DNA from 2 places in the Streptomyces sp. MMCC 100 genome. Region 2 is predicted to be linked to the other one. Evidence: predicted binding sites of a transcription regulator. Region 2 holds the regulator's gene; the other holds the start of a gene.
What was found. The regulator HspR, encoded in region 2, represses chaperone genes until heat shock. The targets are predictions, from matches to a motif close to TTGAGNNNNNNNNNCTCAA.
Positions count from the first base shown of each region.

Region 1: the regulator HspR is predicted to act here: its motif matches at 1,196-1,214, upstream of lon (endopeptidase La).

Region 1 covers NZ_JBGORK020000001.1:6,553,822-6,564,020, reverse strand. Annotated here, with positions in the region: gene ABS735_RS30235 (response regulator transcription factor) at 1-256, opposite strand, end outside; gene ABS735_RS30230 (spermidine synthase family protein) at 370-1,068, opposite strand; gene lon (endopeptidase La) at 1,237-3,660, shown strand; gene ABS735_RS30220 (lysozyme) at 3,736-4,563, opposite strand; gene ABS735_RS30215 (MarR family winged helix-turn-helix transcriptional regulator) at 4,812-5,306, shown strand; gene ABS735_RS30210 (protein phosphatase 2C domain-containing protein) at 5,337-6,128, opposite strand; gene ABS735_RS30205 (sensor histidine kinase) at 6,582-9,680, shown strand; gene ABS735_RS30200 (roadblock/LC7 domain-containing protein) at 9,677-10,189, shown strand; gene ABS735_RS30195 (DUF742 domain-containing protein) at 10,186-10,199, shown strand, end outside.
Region 2 covers NZ_JBGORK020000001.1:18,287-28,485, forward strand. Annotated here, with positions in the region: gene dnaK (molecular chaperone DnaK) at 1-494, shown strand, start outside; gene grpE (nucleotide exchange factor GrpE) at 491-1,168, shown strand; gene dnaJ (molecular chaperone DnaJ) at 1,211-2,404, shown strand; gene ABS735_RS00095 (heat shock protein transcriptional repressor HspR) at 2,410-2,865, shown strand; gene ABS735_RS00100 (sugar ABC transporter substrate-binding protein) at 3,078-4,196, shown strand; gene ABS735_RS00105 (helix-turn-helix transcriptional regulator) at 4,347-5,384, shown strand; gene ABS735_RS00110 (helix-turn-helix transcriptional regulator) at 5,347-6,330, opposite strand; gene ABS735_RS00115 (helix-turn-helix transcriptional regulator) at 6,356-7,369, opposite strand; gene ABS735_RS00120 (Rieske (2Fe-2S) protein) at 7,665-8,000, shown strand; gene clpB (ATP-dependent chaperone ClpB) at 8,323-10,199, shown strand, end outside.

The sequences.
Region 1 (10,199 bases), 6.5 Mb from region 2:
GGGCCTGCACACGGCGGCAGACCTCCAGGCCGTCGAAGCCGGGCAGCATGATGTCGAGGATCAGCAGGTCGGGCTGCCATGCCTCGGCCGTGTCGACGGCGGACGGTCCGTCGCCCGCCGTTTGCACCAGGAATCCCTCGGCGCGCAGGCGGGTCGCGATGGCGTCCACGATCGTCTGATCGTCCTCGACCACCAGCACCCGGCGCTGGGCGCCCTGGGTGGCCGTGTTGTTGTGGGAGGTCTGTGTCTGCTCCATCGCCCGCCCCTGAGGTGTGCTTTCCGGAATCCGTGGGGTGATCCCATGACTGCGCTTGACGCTTGAATGATCCGCGTCAGGGCAGCAGCGTACGGGGAGTCACCGCGCCTTTGCTATCCAGGCCCGATGCCGATGTGAACGACGTCCGGAACGCCCCGGGCAACGGGGATCTCTTCGGTACGCACCTGCTGGAAACCGGCATTACGCAAGGTTTCTTCGAATTCCGGAGAGGGCTGCGCGGACCATACGGCAAGCACCCCGCCGGGCCTCAACAGCCGTGCGCAGCCCGCCAGTCCGGACGGCGCGTACAGCCCGTCGTTGCCCTCGGTGACGGTCCAGCCGGGGCCGTTGTCGATGTCCAGGCACAGGGCGTCGTACGTGTCGGATGTCTCATTGACGTACTCGACCAGGTCCGCCTCGACGATCTCCGCGCGCGGATCGGCCAGCGCGTCGGTGGAGAGCGCGGCCAGCGGCCCGGCGCGGTGCCAGTCGATGATGGCGCCCTCGCGTTCGACGACCGCGATCCTGCCCCAGCGGTCATCGGCGGCCGCGTGCGCGAGGGAGAAGCCGACGCCGAGCCCGCCGATGAGCAGGTGCGGCGCGGTCCGCCCGCCGGAGGCGGCCAGCGCGTCGGCCGCCGCGTCGATCAGGCGCCGCTCCGAACGCCCGTCGGAGGTGTCCATCAGGAAGCAGCCGTTCGCGATGATCTGCAGCAGCGTCCCGTGCCGACGCAGGACCACCTCGCCGTACGGACCCTCGCGGCGGTCCAGCACCTCGGGGGCGTCGGGGGAGTCGTGGGTAGTGAGGGGCATCGGCCCATCCTGGCAAAGGAATGCCGACCGGTACGACGGTGCTGTCCCCAGAGGCGGGAAGTGCCCCCGCGGCGCTTGATCGCTCAGAGCGAACACGCCCTGGGGAACAATCAAGGACTCGCTTTCATTGAGTCGATGTAACTCAACTTGACTGCCGAAGGGGAGATCATGGCTGCTGAGTCCGCCGCCTTCACACCGCTCACCCTGCCCGTGCTGCCGCTCGACGACGAAGTGGTCCTGCCCGGAATGGTCGTCCCCCTGGACCTGAGCGACGCCGAGGTACGGGCCGCGGTGGAGGCCGCCCAGGCCGCCGCCAGGTCCGAGCCCGGCAAGCCCCGCGTCCTCCTCGTCCCCCGCATCGACGGCACCCACGCCGCCACCGGCGTGCTCGGCACGGTCGAGCAGGTCGGCCGCCTGGCCGACGGCGACCCCGGCGCCCTGATCCGCGGCCGGGGCCGGGTGCGCATCGGCGCCGGCACCACCGGCCCGGGTGCCGCGCTCTGGGTCGAGGGCACCCGGGTCGACGAGACCGTCCCCGAGCCGCTGCCCGGCCAGGTCACCGAGCTGGTGACGGAGTACAAGGCACTCGCCACCGCATGGCTGCGCAAGCGCGGCGCCTGGCAGGTCGTCGACCGGGTCCAGGCCATCGACGACGTGTCCGCGCTCGCCGACAACTCCGGCTACTCGCCGTTCCTGACCACCGAGCAGAAGGTCGAGCTGCTGGAGACCACCGACCCGGTCGCCCGCCTCAAGCTCGCCACCCAGCAGCTGCGCGACCACCTCGCCGAGCAGGACGTCGCCGAGACCATCGCCAAGGACGTCCAGGAGGGCGTCGACAAGCAGCAGCGGGAGTTCCTGCTGCGCCGCCAGCTCGAAGCCGTACGCAAGGAGCTGCGCGAGATCAACGGCGAGCAGGACGGCGAGGAGTCCGACGACTACCGCGCCCGCGTCGAGGCCGCCGACCTGCCCGAGAAGGTCCGCGAGGCCGCGCTCAAGGAGGTCGACAAGCTGGAGCGGTCCTCCGACCAGTCGCCCGAGGGCTCCTGGATCCGCACCTGGCTCGACACGGTCCTGGAGATGCCGTGGAGCGAGCGCACCGAGGACGCCTACGACATCCGGGGCGCCCAGGCGGTGCTCGACGCCGAGCACGCGGGCCTGGAGGACGTGAAGGAGCGCATCACCGAGTACCTGGCCGTGCGCAAGCGGCGCGGCGACCGGGGCCTCGGCGTCGTCGGCGGCAGGCGTGGCGGTGCCGTGCTGGCCCTGGTCGGCCCGCCCGGCGTCGGCAAGACCTCGCTCGGCGAGTCCGTCGCCCACGCGATGGGCCGCAAGTTCGTCCGCGTCGCCCTCGGCGGTGTCCGCGACGAGGCCGAGATCCGCGGCCACCGGCGTACGTACGTCGGCGCGCTGCCCGGCCGGATCGTGCGGGCGATCAAGGAGGCGGGGTCGATGAACCCGGTCGTCCTGCTCGACGAGATCGACAAGGTGGGCTCCGACTTCCGGGGCGACCCGGCCGCGGCCCTGCTCGAAGTCCTCGACCCGGCCCAGAACCACACCTTCCGGGACCACTACCTGGAGGTCGAGCTGGACCTGTCCGACGTGGTCTTCCTGGCCACCGCCAACGTCCTGGAGGCCATCCCGGAGGCCCTGCTCGACCGCATGGAGCTGGTCCGCCTCGACGGCTACACCGAGGACGAGAAGGTCGTCATCGCCCGTGACCACCTGCTCCCGCGCCAGCTGGAGCGGGCGGGACTGGACGCCGACGAGGTCACCGTCGACGAGGGCGCGCTGCGCAAGCTGGCGGGCGAGTACACCCGCGAGGCGGGCGTGCGCACCCTGGAGCGGTCCATCGCGCGGCTGCTGCGCAAGGTGGCGGCCCAGCACGAACTGGGCGAGCGGGAGCTGCCGTTCACCGTCACCGACGCCGACCTGCGCGGTCTGATCGGCCGGCCGCACCACGTGCCCGAGTCCGCGCAGGACCCGGCGGAGCGGCGCACCTCGGTGCCGGGCGTGGCCACCGGCCTCGCGGTCACCGGCGCGGGCGGCGACGTCCTCTACGTCGAGGCGTCGCTGGCCGACCCGGAGACCGGCGCGGCGGGGCTGACCCTGACCGGTCAGCTGGGCGACGTGATGAAGGAGTCGGCGCAGATCGCGCTGAGCTTCCTGCGCAGCCACGGCGCCGAGCTGGAGCTGCCGGTGGGCGACCTGAAGGACCGGGGAGCGCACATCCACTTCCCGGCGGGCGCGGTCCCCAAGGACGGCCCGAGCGCCGGCGTCACCATGACCACGGCCCTCGCCTCGCTGCTCTCGGGCCGGCTGGTCCGCACCGACGTGGCGATGACCGGCGAGGTCTCGCTGACCGGGCGGGTGCTGCCGATCGGCGGGGTCAAGCAGAAGCTGCTCGCCGCGCACCGGGCGGGGATCACCACGGTGATCATCCCCAAGCGCAACGAGCCCGACCTGGACGACGTCCCGGCCCAGGTGCTGGACAAGCTCGACGTCCACGCCGTCACCGACGTCCGCCAGGTCCTGGAACTGGCGCTCGCCCCCGCCGCCAACGGGGCGCAGCGGGAGGTTCCGGTCGCGGCGTGACGGCGTGACCGGACGGGAAAAGGGGAAGGCCCGGACTCCGCCGAGTCCGGGCCTTCGTCTGTCCGCGCGGGCCCGTCAGCCGTTGGCGAGGGCCTGGACGCGGTCCAGCGCGCCGTTGAACTTGTTGTGGTCGCCGACCGTCGGACCGGACGACGTGTACTGCCACATCGTGTAGAAGCCCCAGCCGGCCGGCAGCGTGCCCACCGTCGAGGCGTACCGGGCGATCCACAGCGGGTTGTTCGCGGCGAAGCCGCCGTAGTTGCCGGTGCACTGGGTCCACCAGCTGGTGGCCGTGTAGATCACGGCGTCCCGGCCGGTGCGGGCCTTGTAGGTGTTCAGGAAGTCGCGGATCCAGGTCACCATCCCGCTCTGCGACTTGCCGTAGCAGGTGGCGCCGTACGGGTTCCACTCGATGTCGAGCGCGCCCGGCAGCGTCTTGCCGTCCCTGGACCAGCCGCCGCCGTGGTCGACGAAGTAGTTGGCCTGGGTGGCGCCGCTCGTCGTGTCCGGGGTGGCGAAGTGGTACGCGCCCCGGATCATGCCGACGTTGTAGGAGCCGTTGTACTGCTGGGCGAAGTAGGGGTTGGTGTAGTACGTCCCCTCGGTGGCCTTGGCGTAGGCCCACTTGACCCCGCTGTTCCACAGGGTCGACCAGGCAACGTTGCCCTGGTGGCTGGAGACGTCGACGCCCTCGGTCTGGGCCGCGCGGCCCGGGACGGGGGTGCCGTGTTCGCCGTCGTGGGCCGCGACGCCCATGCCCATGTGGGCGGAGCCGCGCGGCGGGACGTCGGCGGACGACGACGCGTCGGCCGGAAGGGTGAACACGAGGGAGAACGCGGCGAGCAGGACCCCGGTGACGGCGAAGCGCCGTCCGCGGGCCGATCCGGGTCTGTGCACGAGCATGACGTGCCTCCGATGGCTCGGTGGTGCTCGGTGGGGGATGCGCGAGTGGGGAGACCCCCTGGATGGCACTGGATGGCGTGCGCATGCCATCCGGAGGTCCGGTGAAGACTCTACGCACGTAGAAACGGCGGGTGGAAGAGGCACCGGAAGCCGCCGTTGGTCTAAGCCTGCGAAATACTTGGCGAGCTGCGGTGATGGCGGCCCGTGGCGGAAACTTTCAGGACCGGAAAATCGAGGCAGGGGCTGACGTGCACGAAGACGGGAACGGCGGCGGTCGCGGAGTTGGATCCCACCTGTCCGGCAGTGGTGTGAACCAACCCGAGTTCCTGGCCCTGGAGCGGGAGATGACGGTCCTGCTGCGGCGGGCCCGGGCCAACCAGGGCGAGATGGCCCGGGAGGTCCACCCCGACCTGGAGTCGTCGGCGTACGGCCTGCTGGTCCGGCTCGGCGAGTGCGGGGGCCAGCGCGCCACCGACCTCGCCGCCTTCATCGGCGTGGGCAAGGCGACGATGTCCCGCCAGCTGCGCGCCCTGGAGGAGCTCGGGCTCGTCGCCCGCGAGCCCGACCCCGCCGACGGCCGGGCCTGGCTCGTCACCCTGACCCCGGAGGGCCAGGAACGCGTCGGCCGGGTCCGGGAGGCCCGCCGCGCCCGGTACGCCCGCCGGCTCGCCGGCTGGGACCCGCGCGAGGTGTCGGAACTGGCCCGCCTGCTGCACGAACTCAATCACGGGATGGAGAAGTAGCCCCGGGCCCCGGCGGTTCCGCCGCCCCTCTCACAGCTCGGCGTAGACCACCGTCGCGTCGTCATGCGTCTTGCTGCGCCCGAGGAACACCCGGTCGCCCGCCGCGTCCGCGCGTTCCAGCTCCCGCACCCGGTCCACCAGGGCCTGCGCGCCCTGCTTGCGCACCAGCGCCAGGCACTCCGTCCAGTCGCCCTCCCCGAACTTCTCCACCCACCGCGCGGCCCCGTCCGTCAGCGCCGCCACCGTTCGCACCGATGCGCGCGGCAGCGCCCCCGTCACGGCGCGAGCGGCCACCCCGGGGTCGGCCGCGGCCGTGAAGAAGCCGCCCTCCTTGTTGCGCAGGTCGGCGTCGACCATCGCGTCGGTCGCGAGGGCCGAGCGGGGCAGCCGGGACAACCGGTCGTCCAGGACGGGCGTGAGGGTGCCGTCGGGGGCCTCCAGGAGCAGGGCCGAATCGGACAGGACCAGGTACTCGACCGCGGCCGGGGACCAGCGGGCGAGAACCACGGTTGCCTGAGGCGTACGCGGGTGAGAAAGGTCACAGGTTTCCGCGTGCGCCGCCGCGGTACGAGCGATGGCGCGGGACAGGGCCTCGGCGAGGGGAAGATCCGGGAGTGAAACGGTCAGTTCGGTCAGCGCTCCACCCAGGCGCGCCGTGAACCAGGGCACGGAATGCAGACAGCCCGTCGCGGTCCGTGGCGGTGTCACACCGTCCAGCACGACGAGTGCGCCGCCCTCTCCCGAGGCCGGTAGTCCGACGCTCGCGAAGTCCTCGTTGGGCTGGTCGGCGAGGCCTGGTTCCGAGACGAGTTCCGTACGCATCCGGCCAGTCTGCACGACCCCTTCACGGCGTTCACAAAGGGCTGACACCTTCCTCGGGTTCTCCCGGGATCGACGCCGCGACGCAGGTCAGGCGCCGGATTTGGGGTGGAATTCCATGCTCCGGCGGCGCGTGGCGGCACATAGTGCCACCGCCCGTCGCAGACGTCCAACCGGCTCGCCGGACAACCGTGCGGCACGAGCCGGGGGAACTTGCTCCTCAACTCCCCTCCGGGGTTCACTCCTTCGGGTGGCGGGTCGGATGATGCGCGCTCACCGACCACCGGCACTGGGAGGGTCGGGAACCGGTGGGGGGCCTGCCCCGCTCACGCGGTCTCCCCGCCCGACGCGCTGCCGGCGGCCGGGGGACGGCCCAGCGTCCGGTGAAGGGTGCACGCACCCCCGACCGGCCAGTTGACGGAGCGCCACCCGGGCCCACGGGTACACGAGTCAGGAATGCGAGCACCGGTGCAGAAGACGCGGCCTCGTCGCACAGGCAAGCAGACGGCCCCCGCGGGGAGCGCGGAGCACACCCCCGGCACCCCCGGAAACTCCACCCCTCCGCCGCCGGAGACGCCCGTCGGCAAGGGCCGTCCCACCCACGTACGCAACCGCCTGATCGTCGCCGTGGCGGTCGTGGCAGCCGCCGTCGCCGGGGCCGGAGCGCCGTCGGTCGTGGCCGCCTCCGGTCAACTGAACGACTCCCAGCAACTGGTGACGCTCGCCGAGCAGACCCAGGGCGCCCTGACCCTCGCCCACTCCCTCGCCGACGAGCGCGACGAGGTCACCCCGTACATCGCGGCCGGCCGCCCCAAGTCCAAGGCGCCCTCCGAGCAGCGCAGCGCCCGCGTCGACCGGCAGGTCGAGGAACTGCGCGCCGACCCCGACACGCCCGCCTCCCTGCGCGAGGACCTCGACGCCGTCTCCGCGCTGCGCCGGGCCGCGCTCACCGGCAAGAGCACCGCGCTGGAAGCCCACGAGGCGTACTCAGAGGCGATCACCGAACTCCACGCCCTGGCCGAGAAGCTGGGCGAGGAGATGCCGCCCCGCGCGGGCTCCGGCGCGTACGCCCTCGCCGAGCTGGACACCGCCGTCCAGCAGGCCGCCGCCACCCGCGGTCTGCTGCTCGCGGCCCTGAACGTGCCCAGCACCACCCAGACCGTCATCGACCCGGTCACCGGCCTGCCGACCGAGACGACCACCTCCTCGGACGCCGACGCCGAGCAGCGCGACGCGCTCTCCGCCGCCGCCCAGCAGGCCCGGGTCCGCTCCGACGCCGCTCTCGCCGACTTCCGCGAGGGTGCCCCCAAGGAGGCGCGGAGCAGCTTCGACGCCACGGTCGCCGGGCCCGAGGTCAACTCGGCCGAGAAGTACCTCGCCGGCCTCACCGACGAGCCGACGCTCTCCGACGGCGACCTGCGCACCAGCACCAAGCGGCTGGATGCCGCCCTCTCCGCCCGCGTCGACGCGATGCGCGGCGCCGAGTCCGCCCTGTACGAGAAGCGCGTCAAGGCCCTGGAGCAGCTGCGCGACGACGACGTCACCGCGCTGGAGATCCGGATCGCCGTCCTCGGCGCCCTGATCCTGCTGGCCGTCGGCATCGCCACCGCCCTGGCCCGCACCCTCACCCGCCCGCTGTCGGTGCTGCGCCGCGGCTCGGCCCGGCTGGCCCAGGCGGAGGACCCGACGGCCCAGGAGCCGGTCGCCTTCACCGGCCGCAACGACGAGTTCGCGCAGGTCGTCCGCTCCGTCAACGCCCTGCACACGCAGGCCGCCACGCTCGCCGGGCGGGTCGCCACGCTGGAGTCCGACCGCAAGCACCTGGTCGGCCAGCGGCAGAAGATGGCCGACGCCCGCGAGGAACTGCGCGCCGAACTCGCCGCGTCCGCCGCCCAGCTGGAGGTGGTGCGCAAGAGCATCGGCTCCACCTTCGTCAACCTCGCGTTGCGCACCCTCGGCCTGGTCGAGCGGCAACTCGCCGTCATCGAGAGCCTGGAGGAGCGCGAGCAGGACCCGGACCGCCTCGCCACCCTGTTCAAGCTCGACCACTTCGCCACGGTCATGCGCCGGCACAGCGAGAACCTCCTCGTCCTCGCCGGCACCGAGCACGTCCAGCACAGCGCCTCTCCGGTTCCGCTGGTCGACGTGGTCCGGGCCGCGGTCAGCGAGATCGAGCGGTACGAGCGGGTGCGCATCGCCGCGCTGCCGCCGCACGCGCACGTGGCCGGGTTCGCCGCCGACGACCTCTCCCACCTGCTGGCCGAGCTGATGGAGAACGCCACCTCCTTCTCGCCGCCGGACCTGCCCGTCGAGGTCTCCGGCTGGCTGCTGGAGAACGGCGAGGTGATGCTCTCCGTCCAGGACGAGGGCATCGGCATGGCCACCGAACGCCTCCAGCGGCTCAACGCCCGCCTCACCGACTTCGACCCGGAAGCGCCGTACGACCAGGAGGGCGAGGACGGCCTCGGGCTCGGCCTCTACGTCGTCGCCCGGCTCGCCCACCGGCACGGGGCGCGGGTGCGGCTGCGGGAGCAGAAGCAGGGCGGGGTGGCGGCCGTCGTCGTGCTCCCGGCCCCGCTGCTCGCGGCGGCTCCGCCGGCGGCGCTGGCCCCGACCGTGCCGGTGTCCGACGGCACCGGCTCCTTCTCCCTGCCCGGCGCCGACGCGGAGGCCAACTCCAACGTCCTGCACGGGCGGGCGGAGAAGGCGGTGCAGGCGGAACAGGGCGCCGAGGAGGCCGGCCCGGATCCGGAGCCCGGCACCGACCCGCTGGTGGCCTCGGCGGAGGAAGCCGTACGCCGTGCCGAGGCGGACGCGGACGCGTCCCGCGCGGACTCGGACGCGACCGAGGCCACGGAACCGGAGCCCGCCCGCTCGGAGACACCGGACCCCGGGACCCTGGATGCCGGCCGACCGGACGGCCCCGGGCCCGGCGCCCAGGACCCCGCTCCGGACGAGGCCGGTACCGCGGCCGACGCGTCCGCCCCGGAGCAGCCCGGCCAGGACGCGGCAGCCCCCGCGGACCGAGCCGCCCCCGGCAGCGACCTCCCCGACGACGCCACGATGACCCTCTTCCTTCCGGCCGTCGCCGAACCGGAGGCCCGGCCGGAGCCCGCCGCCGACCCGTACGCCATCGGACCCGACGCCCACGACCGCACGCCGGACGAGGGCGCGGCCCGGACGCCGGACACCCCCGGTGCGGCGGACGCCCTGGACGCTGCGGACACCCCGGACGCAGCGGACACCCCGGACGCGACCGGCGCCGGTGCCGAAGCGCACCGAGCCGAACCGCACGATCCCGTCACCGACAAGGGCCTGCCCAAGCGGACCCCGAAGCTCACCACCCCCGCCGCGGTGCCCCGCCCACGCACGTCGGGTTCCGTCGACGCCGACGCCCTCCGCCGGCGCCTGGGCGGATTCCGCCGGGGGGCGGAGGCCGGCCGCCGGGACGTCGAGGCGGAGATCGCCGAGCGCACCGGACCGCACCAGGTGCCGGCCGACGCAGACACAACCGAAGAAGCCACGGGGGGCACCGTCGAGGAGGCAAGCAGTTGACCGCGCCCAGTACCTTCGGACTGAGCAGTGAAGCCCGCAATCTCCACTGGCTGCTGACCAACCTCGTCGAGGAGGTGCCCGGCATCAAGTCGGTCGCCGTGGTCTCCTCCGACGGGCTCCTGCTCCTGTCCTCGGACCCCGGCCGCAACGAGGAGGCCCGGCAGGCCCGGGAGACGACCCGGGCGGGTCCGCGCGGCTCCGCCGCCGACCTCGCCACCGTCGTCTCCGGCGTGGGCAGCCTGACCGTCGGCGCCGCCCGGCTGATGGACTTCGGCTCCGTGAAGCACACGATGGTCGCCATGGACGAGGGCAGCCTGTTCGTCATGTCGATCAGCGACGGCTCGCTGCTCGGCGTGCACGGCTCCGCGGAGTGCGACATGAGCGTCGTGGCGTACCACATGGCGCTCTTCGTCGGCCGTGCCGGCCACGTCCTGACCCCCGAACTCCGCAGCGAACTGCGCAAGTCCCTGGAGTCCGAGTCGTCCCAGCCGACGGGGAGTGCCCGATGAGCAGCAGTCC
Region 2 (10,199 bases):
TGACCGCGAAGGACCTGGGCACGGGCAAGGAGCAGAAGATGACCGTCACCGGCGGCTCCTCGCTGCCGAAGGACGAGGTCGACCGGATGCGCCAGGAGGCCGAGAAGTACGCGGAGGAGGACCACGCCCGCCGCGAGGCCGCCGAGTCCCGCAACCAGGGCGAGCAGCTCGTCTACCAGACGGAGAAGTTCCTCAAGGACAACGAGGACAAGGTCCCCGGCGAGGTGAAGACCGAGGTCGAGGGTGCCGTCGCCGAGCTGAAGGAGAAGCTCAAGGGCGAGGACACCGCCGAGATCCGCACCGCCACGGAGAAGGTCGCCGCCGTCTCGCAGAAGCTGGGCCAGGCCATGTACGCCGACGCCCAGGCCGCGCAGGCCGCCGGCGGCGAGGCCCCGGGTGCCGGTGCCGGTGCCGGTGCCGACGGCAAGGGTGCCGACGACGACGTCGTCGACGCCGAGATCGTGGACGACGAGCGCAAGGACGGTGCCGCGTGACGGAGGAGACCCCGGGTTTCGACGAGAAGCCCGACGTCCCCTCCGGCGCCACCCCTGACGACGCCGAGCCGCAGGCCGCCTCCGAAGAGGGGGCGGCCCCGGCCGGGGACGCGAGTGAGAACGCGGGCCTGGTGGCCCAGCTGGACCAGGTGCGCACCGCGCTGAACGAGCGCACCGCGGACCTCCAGCGGCTCCAGGCCGAGTACCAGAACTACCGTCGCCGGGTCGAACGGGACCGCGTCGCGGTCAAGGAGATCGCCGTCGCGAACCTCCTGTCCGAGCTGCTTCCCGTGCTCGACGACGTCGGGCGCGCCCGGGAGCACGGCGAACTGGTCGGCGGCTTCAAGTCCGTCGCGGAGTCGCTGGAGACCACGGTCGCCAAGCTGGGCCTCCAGCAGTTCGGCAAGGAGGGCGAGCCCTTCGACCCGACGATCCACGAGGCCCTGATGCACTCCTACGCACCGGACGTCACCGAGACGACGTGCGTGGCGATCCTGCAGCCCGGGTACCGGATCGGCGAACGCACCATCCGCCCCGCGCGGGTGGCGGTCGCCGAGCCGCAGCCGGGCGCCCAGACGGTCAAACCGGCCGAGGCCGGCTCCGAGGCGCAGGACGGCTCCGACGCGGAGGACAACGCCGGGACCAAGGAGAGCGGTGGCCCGGACGAGGGCTGAGCTCGAAGTGACGAGCAGGGCACGAGAGGAGGGACGTCGGGGATGAGTACGAAGGACTTCATCGAGAAGGACTACTACAAGGTTCTCGGCGTCCCCAAGGACGCCACCGAGGCCGAGATCAAGAAGGCGTACCGGAAGCTCGCCCGCGAGAACCACCCGGACGCCAACAAGGGAAACGTCAAGGCGGAGGAGCGCTTCAAGGAGATCTCCGAGGCCAACGACATCCTCGGTGACCCCAAGAAGCGCAAGGAGTACGACGAGGCCCGCAGCCTCTTCGGCAACGGCGGTTTCCGGCCGGGGCCGGGCGCGGGCGGCGGCACCTTCAACTTCGACCTGGGCGACCTCTTCGGAGGCGGCGCCCAGGGCGGGGGCCAGGGTGGCGCCGGCGGCTTCGGCGGCGGCCTCGGGGACGTCTTCGGCGGCCTGTTCAACCGCACCGGCGGTTCGCCGGGTGGCGGCACGCGCACGCAGCCGCGGCGCGGGCAGGACATCGAGTCCGAGGTCACCCTGAGCTTCATCGAGGCCATCGAGGGCGCGACCGTGCCGCTGCGGATGTCCTCGCAGGCGCCCTGCAAGGCCTGTTCGGGCACCGGCGACAAGAACGGCACACCGCGCGTGTGCCCGACCTGTGTCGGCACCGGGCAGGTCGCCCGGGGTTCGGGCGGCGGCTTCTCGCTCACCGACCCGTGCCCGGACTGCAAGGGCCGCGGGCTGATCGCCGAGGACCCCTGTGACGTCTGCAAGGGCTCCGGACGCGCCAAGTCCTCGCGGACGATGCAGGTCCGTATCCCCGCCGGGGTGTCGGACGGGCAGCGCATCCGGCTGCGCGGCAAGGGCACGCCGGGCGAGCGGGGCGGCCCCGCGGGCGACCTGTACGTGGTCGTGCACGTCAAGGAACACCCCGTCTTCGGCCGCAGGGGCGACAACCTCACCGTCACCGTCCCGGTCACCTACGCCGAGGCGGCCCTCGGCGGCGAGGTCAGGGTCCCGACCCTGGGCGGTCCGCCCGTCACGCTGAAGCTGCCGGCGGGCACGCCGGGCGGCCGTACCATGCGGGCCCGGGGCAAGGGCGCGGTCCGCAAGGACGGCACCCGCGGCGACCTCCTGGTCACCGTGGAGGTGAGTGTTCCGAAGGATCTGACGGGGAAGGCTCGTGACGCGCTCGAGGCGTATCGCGAGGCGACCGCGGACGAGGATCCGCGGGCGGAGTTGTTCCAGGCCGCGAAGGGAGCTTGACGGGAATGGACGGTCGTCGACGCAACCCGTACGAACTGACCGAGGACACCCCGGTCTACGTCATCTCGGTGGCGGCCCAGCTCTCCGGACTGCACCCGCAGACCCTGCGGCAGTACGACCGTCTCGGCCTGGTCTCCCCCGACCGCACGGCCGGCCGCGGCCGGCGCTACTCGGCGCGTGACATCGAACTGCTCCGGCAGGTTCAGCAGTTGTCGCAGGACGAGGGCATCAACCTGGCCGGAATCAAGCGCATCATCGAGCTGGAGAACCAGGTCGCCGCGCTCCAGGCCCGGGCGGCGGAGCTGGCCGCCGCGCTCGACGGCGCGGCCACGGCGATGCGTCAGCGCGAGGCCGCGGTACACGCGTCCTACCGCCGTGACCTGGTCCCTTACCAAGAGGTACAGCAGACCAGCGCCCTGGTGGTCTGGCGGCCCAAGCGCCACGGCCAGTCATCGGACTGACAGGCGGCACAAGGGAAACGGCATCGCAGGCCCCGGAGGACAGACCCGTCCTCCGGGGCTTGTTCACAACGGTGCTGTCTCATTGGTCTAGTACTTCTTGACGATTTGGTGAAGACAGCGTTGGCTTCCTTCACCAGGGGCGCCAGGGTCACCCGAGTTGCCCGGGGTCCCCGGTTCACCAACCACACCCGTGTGTCGGAAGGCAAAGCGCAGTGAGTAGCCGTGCCCGTCGTATCGCCATATCCGTGGCCGCGTCCCTGATGACCTTCTCGCTGGCCTCCTGCGGTGTGCTGGGCGCGTCGGAGAGCAGCGACGACGCGAGCCCGACCAAGGGCAACGACCTCACCGTCGGGTTGCTGCTGCCGGAGAAGGAGAACACGCGCTACGAGCAGTTCGACTACCCCTTCTTCAAGGCGAAGGTCGGTGACCTCACCCGCGACGAGGGCAACGTCAAGTACGCCAACGCCGAGGCCAGCGCGGCCAAGCAGGCCCAGCAGATGCAGCAGATGGTCGACGACAAGGTCGACGTGATCGTGCTGGACGCGGTCGACGCGCACGCCATCGCGGACGGCGTGCAGAAGGCCAAGGACGCGGGCATCCCCGTGATCGCCTACGACCGGCTCGCCGAGGGCCCGATCGACGCCTACATCTCCTTCGACAACGAGCTGGTCGGTGAGGTCCAGGGCCGCTCGCTGATCGAGGCGCTCGGCGGCGACCCGAACAGCTCCGACAAGATCGTCATGATGAACGGCTCGTCGACCGACCCCAACGCCAAGCAGTTCAAGGCGGGCGCGCTGTCCGAGCTGAACGGCAAGCTGACGATCGCCCAGTCCTTCGACACCAAGGACTGGAAGCCGGAGAACGCCGAGGCGAACATGACCGAGGCGATCGAGAAGATCGGCAAGAAGAACATCGCGGGCGTCTACTCCGCCAACGACGGCATGGCCGGCGGCATCATCAAGGCCCTCGAGGACGCGGGCGTCACGGACCTGCCCCCGATCACCGGCCAGGACGCGGAACTCTCGGCGGTGCAGCGGATCGTCGCCGACGAGCAGTACATGAGCGTGTACAAGTCCTATCCGCAGGAGGCCGAGAACGCCGCGGAGATGGCCGTGGCGCGGGTCCAGGGCCGTGACATCCAGTTCGAAGCGCTCGCCCGCGACAAGGTCGACAGCCCCACCCACAAGGGCATCCCCGCCCAGCTCGTCCCCGTCGTCGCCCTCACCAAGGACAACATCGAGGACACGGTCGTCGCGGAGGGGTTCTACAAGGTCACCGACATCTGCACCGCCAAGTACGCCGACGCGTGCGCGGAGGTCGGGCTGAAGTAGCCCGCGTCCCGTCCCGTTCCCACGGCTCGGGTATTTCGGTGGCAACCGGCCCATTTCGTCCCCCGCTCCGTGCGGAGCCTTGTTGCGGAGCCGGTCCCGGCCGCGCATAGTTGCGCTGCGGAAGAGCCGGAACCGGGGGTGGGATGGGCGATGGCCGGGCACGGGGCTCAGGAGCACCCGCACGGGGCCGACCGGCTGTGCGCGGCCGGGGACCGCTTGTACTCCCGGGCCGTCAGACGCGGCCGAGTGCCGCGCCGTGACGCCGAGCCGGTCCCCTGCCTCCTCGAACTGGCCCTGCTGCACCCCGACCCCGACGACATGGACTGGCTGGTGCCGACCTCCCCGCAGGAGGTCATGACGCGGCTGCTGCGCGGGGTCCACGAGGAGGTCAGCGCCAGTCAGCGGCGGGTGGGTTCGGCGGTGGAGGCCTTCGAGTGGTACGCGGGCCTCGGCCGGCTGCTCCAGGACCCGGCCGGCACGGAGAGCACGGCGATCCGGGTCCTCGACGGACTGTCCCGCATCCAGGCCGCGATGGACGAGGCGACGCAGGCCTGTACGACGGAGGTGCTCACCGTCCAGCCCGGCGGCATCCGGCGCGAGCACGAGCTGTCGGAGGGGCTGCACCGGGCGCTGGCGCTGCGCGGGCGCGGGGTGCGGATGCGGGACCTGTACACGCACGTGGCCCGGCACGGGCAGGGCCTGCTCAACTACCTGGAGCTGATGGGCGAGGCGGTGGAGGCCCGCACCCTGGACGAGGTCATCGACCGCCTCATCCTCTTCGACCGCACGGTGGCCTTCATCCCCGCCAACACCGATCGCACGATGGCCCTGGAACTGCGCCACCCCGCCCTGATCTCCTACCTGGTCACGGTCTTCGAACGCCTGTGGCGCCTGGCGATCCCGTTGACGGCCCCGCTCCCCGACACCGGCATCGAGGGCATCTCCCACCGCGAGCAGTCCATCGCGGCGCTCCTCGCGGAGGGCCACCAGGACGCGGTGATCGCGGAACGTCTCGGCATCAGCGTCCGCACGGCCCGCGCCCACATCGCCCGCCTGTCGGAGACCCTGGGCGCCGCCAGCCGCACGCAGTTGGGCGTGCGCATAGCCCAGGCCGGACTGGACGGCTCCCCGCGGACCGTCCCCGCGCCCGTCATCCTTCCCGGTCGAGAATCCCCGACTGCCCGATGAGATACCCGAGCTGAGCCCGGCTCTCGCTGCCGAGGATGGCGGCGAGTTTGGCGATGTGGACCCGCGCGGTACGGACGTTCATGCCGAGGCGCTCGGCGACGTCGGAGTCGGTGTGTCCCTCGACGAGGAGGGCGGCTATGGCGCGTTGGCGGGGGGTGATGCCGTTGAGGGTGGGCGGGTGGACCGCTTGGGGGTGCATGGGGGTGGCGAGGTGCCAGAGGCGGTCGAAGGTGTTGACGAAGTAGGCGATGAGGGCGGGGTGGCGGACTTCGAGGGCGAGTGAGCGGTCGGCGCTGGCGGGGATGAAGGCGACGGTGCGGTCGACGACGATGAGGCGTTCGGTCACCTCGTCGAGCGTGCGGGCCTCCACGTCGCCGGTCAGTTGCTCGTAGCGGGCGCGTGTGTAGGGGGCGTGGCGGATGGTGTGCTGGTACAACGCCCGGACGCGGGCGCCGCGATCGAGGAAGGCCTGGTCCCGCTTCATGGCCCCTTCGAGTATGTCGGGGCGCTTGGTGACGTGTGAGTCGTGCGGCTGGATCGCGAGGAGTTCTCTTCTGCCTTCGGCCATGGCTTCTTCGATGGCCTGGCTCGTCCGTCTCTTGCTGCTGAGGATTCTGAGCGCCGGGGTGTCCTCGTCGGCGGCGTTGCGTGCGCCCAGGCGCATGAGGGGCTCGAAGATGTCGGCCATGCGTTGCCCGCGACGCCGCTCGTCGGCGATGCGGTCCTCCGAGGAGCGCAGCAGGCGCTGCAGGGCGACGGCCGGCGGGACGGGCTCGAGCCGGTCCAGGTCGTCGATTGCGGGGTGGAGCATCCCGTTGTCGATCAGGCAGGGTGCCGTTGCCGCCTCGACGCTGGGAAGGTGTCCTTCCCGCAGGGCGCGGGCGTAGATTTCCAGGCCCGCATCACACAGCTCCTCCGTTTCGTGGTGATGCACCTCTGGGGTCACGTGTGGCTCTCTTCGTCGGTTGGGATCAGTGATCCTTCTCCAGGATCCCGGACTGAGCTATGAGGAAACCGAGTTGGGCGCGACTGCCACTGCCCAGAACCTGGGCGAGCTTGGCGATGTGCGCGCGGCAGGTGCGCACGTTCATCCCCAGGCGGCGGGCGATGGCCTCGTCGACGTGGCCTTCGACCAGTAGCTTCGCGATCGAGTGCTGGATCTCGGTTATGCCGTCCGAGGCGGGTTCGTAGGGGGCGCCGGCACTCAGCGGTACCGCGCGGCTCCAGATGAACTCGAAGACCCGTACCAGGTACTGGACCAGGCCGGGATGGCGGAGCTCCAGCGCGACCTGCCGGTCTTCACGGACGGGAAGGAATGCGACCGTCCCGTCGCAGATGATGAGCCGCTCCACGAGTTCGTCGATGGTTCGGTACTCCACCTTGCCGTCCGCGAACTGATCCGCATAGGCGATCCTGTCCGGACTGTATCGGGCGGTGTGCTGGTAGAGGGTACGGATGCGGACGCCTCGATCGATCAGGGGTTTGTCTCGCTCCAGGCCCTCCATCAGACGCTTCTCCGGGCGGCGGTGGCTGCTCGGCTGGATCGTGAGTACCTCGGTGTGGCACTGGGCCGTCGCCAGGTCCAGTGCCGCGTTGATGCGGTCGAGACCTTCCAGGACCGTGATGGAGTGACCTGGGCTCGTCTCCTGGGCACTGATGTCCATGAACGGCTCGAAGAGGTCGGCCAGGGCTATGGACTGCCGTCGGTGCTCAGTGATCTCGCGTTCGATCGGATTGAGCCGTTGGGCCAGTGCTACCGACGGCGGAACCGGGCGCATCCAGTCGCCGTCGTCGGGGTCGAGGTGGAGCAGCGCCAAGTCCACCAGGCACGGAGCGGATTCGGCATCGGCCCTGAGTACGCGACCGGCCCGGAGAGCATCGGCGTAGAGGCGGCGCCCCTCGGAGCACAGCTCATACGTCGAATGGGGATGCTCCGGATTGGTCCCATTTATCACTGAATATCCACCCCCCAGGGTCCTGAACATGCAGGAACATGATGCACCGATTGTGTGGCCATGACGTGCCTGAATGAGCCATCGTCTTATCGGACGGGGGAACGAGGGACCATCAAGTGAGGACGAAGCCGACTATGCGTATGAGAATGCTTCGCTCGGTGCTTGTTGCTGCCTTCTCCACCGTTGTGGCCTTCGGCGCGCTGGCCGGCCTCTCAGGTGGGACAAGCAGCGAGCACGAGGCGGGTGGCACTCACTCGGCGGCGGTTGGGGTCGCGGGCGAGAAGCCCGAGTCCCTTCCGGCCGACACCGTGTGGGACTGATCGACATGACGACGCCACCTGACGACCGCTCCTTCCGGCGAGAAATGGCCACCGCCTACCGCTCCGGCTGGCACTTCATCGACCTGGTCACCGCGATCCCGCACGCCGGTGACTCCCTGATGGTGACCGTCTTCGGCGAGCCGGTCGTCGTCACGCTGGACGAGGACGGCGACGTGCGGGCGTACCGGTGTCTGCGGCGGCCTCGGGGGGCGCCGCAGCCTGTGCGGTGTGCCATCCGGTACGGAATGATTTTTGTGAACCTGGATCAGCGGGACCACCGGCTCGAGCAGCCGGACGTCCCCGAAGTGAGGACCATCTCGGCCACCCCCCGCAGTGCCTGACGCGATTCCCCCGTCGCAACAGATCGCTCAGGTGCTTCCCCCCGGCAGCGGCGTCACCGTGACCTGAACACGGTGACGCCGCTGTCGCATGTGCGGACATCTCGCGAAACCCGCCGGTTCTGCGGCTGGCCGAAAAAGCTCTCGTGCGGCGCGGTTCGGTCCCCGTGAGCACCCCCGTGCCACCACCCTGGTGCCCCCCGGCGGGAACACGTGTCCCCCGTCCCTTGAGTGGAATAGACTCAACTTTGTGTACGTTGGATGAGTCAGCACTGGGAGACAAGGCCGGACCGCCGACGGCCGACGCGAGGAGGAGAGCCAGAACGTGGACGCCGAGCTGACCAACCGGAGCCGGGACGCGATCAACGCGGCCAGCAACCGGGCCGTGACCGAGGGAAACGCCGACCTCACCCCCGCCCACCTGCTCCTTGCGCTGCTCCAGGGGCAGGACAACGAGAACATCACCGACCTGCTCGCCGCCGTCGAGGCCGACCTCGCCGTCGTACGCTCCGGCGCCGAGCGCATCGTCGGCGGGCTGCCCAGCGTGACCGGGTCCACCGTCGCGCCCCCGCAGCCCAGCCGTGAGATGCTCGCCGTGGTCGCCGACGCCCAGGCCCGCGCCAAGGAACTCGGGGACGAGTACCTCTCCACCGAGCACCTGCTCCTCGGCATCGCCGCGAAGGGCGGCGCGGCCGGTGAGGTACTGGAGGGGCAGGGAGCCAGTGCGAAGAAGCTGCAGGAGGCCTTCCGCAAGGCGAGGGGAGGGCGACGCGTGACCACCGCCGACCCCGAGGGCCAGTACAAGGCCCTGGAGAAGTTCGGCACCGACCTCACCGCCGCCGCACGGGACGGGAAGCTCGACCCCGTCATCGGGCGTGACCAGGAGATCCGGCGGGTGGTCCAGGTGCTCAGCCGGCGGACCAAGAACAACCCCGTTCTCATCGGCGAGCCCGGCGTCGGCAAGACCGCCGTCGTCGAAGGGCTCGCCCAGCGGATCATCAAGGGGGACGTGCCCGAGTCGCTGAAGGACAAGCGGCTGGTGGCGCTGGACCTCGGGGCCATGGTCGCCGGCGCCAAGTACCGCGGTGAGTTCGAGGAGCGGCTGAAGACCGTGCTCGCCGAGATCAAGGACTCCGACGGGCAGATCGTCACCTTCATCGACGAGCTGCACACCGTCGTCGGTGCCGGGGCCGGCGGGGACTCCGCCATGGACGCCGGGAACATGCTCAAGCCGATGCTCGCGCGCGGTGAGCTGCGCATGGTCGGCGCCACCACCCTCGACGAGTACCGGGAGCGGATCGAGAAGGACCCCGCCCTGGAGCGGCGCTTCCAGCAGGTGCTGGTCGCCGAGCCCACCGTCGAGGACTCGATCGCCATCCTGCGCGGGCTCAAGGGCCGCTACGAGGCCCACCACAAGGTGCAGATCGCGGACAGCGCGCTGGTGGCCGCGGCCAGTCTCTCCGACCGGTACATCACCTCCCGCTTCCTGCCCGACAAGGCCATCGACCTCGTCGACGAGGCCGCCTCCCGGCTGCGCATGGAGATCGACTCCTCGCCCGTCGAGATCGACGAACTCCAGCGCGCCGTCGACCGGCTGAAGATGGAGGAGCTGGCGATCGGCAAGGAGACCGACGCCGCCTCCCTCGAACGCCTGGAGCGGCTGCGGCGCGACCTCGCCGACAAGGAGGAGGAGCTGCGGGGCCTCAACGCCCGCTGGGAGAAGGAGAAGCAGTCCCTCAACCGGGTCGGCGAGCTGAAGGAGAAGCTCGACGAACTGCGCGGGCAGGCCGAACGCGCCCAGCGCGACGGCGACTTCGACACCGCCAGCAAGCTGCTCTACGGCGAGATCCCCACCCTGGAGCGGGACCTGGAGGCCGCCTCCGAGGCCGAGGAGGAGGTCGCCAGGGACACCATGGTCAAGGAGGAGGTCGGCGCCGACGACATCGCGGACGTCGTCGCCTCCTGGACCGGCATCCCCGCCGGGCGGCTGATGGAGGGGGAGACGCAGAAGCTGCTGCGCATGGAGGACGAGCTCGGCAAGCGGCTCATCGGGCAGACCGAAGCCGTACGGGCCGTCTCCGACGCCGTACGCCGCTCCCGCGCCGGGATCGCCGACCCCGACCGGCCGACCGGGTCGTTCCTCTTCCTCGGCCCGACCGGTGTCGGCAAGACCGAGCTGGCCAAGGCGCTCGCCGACTTCCT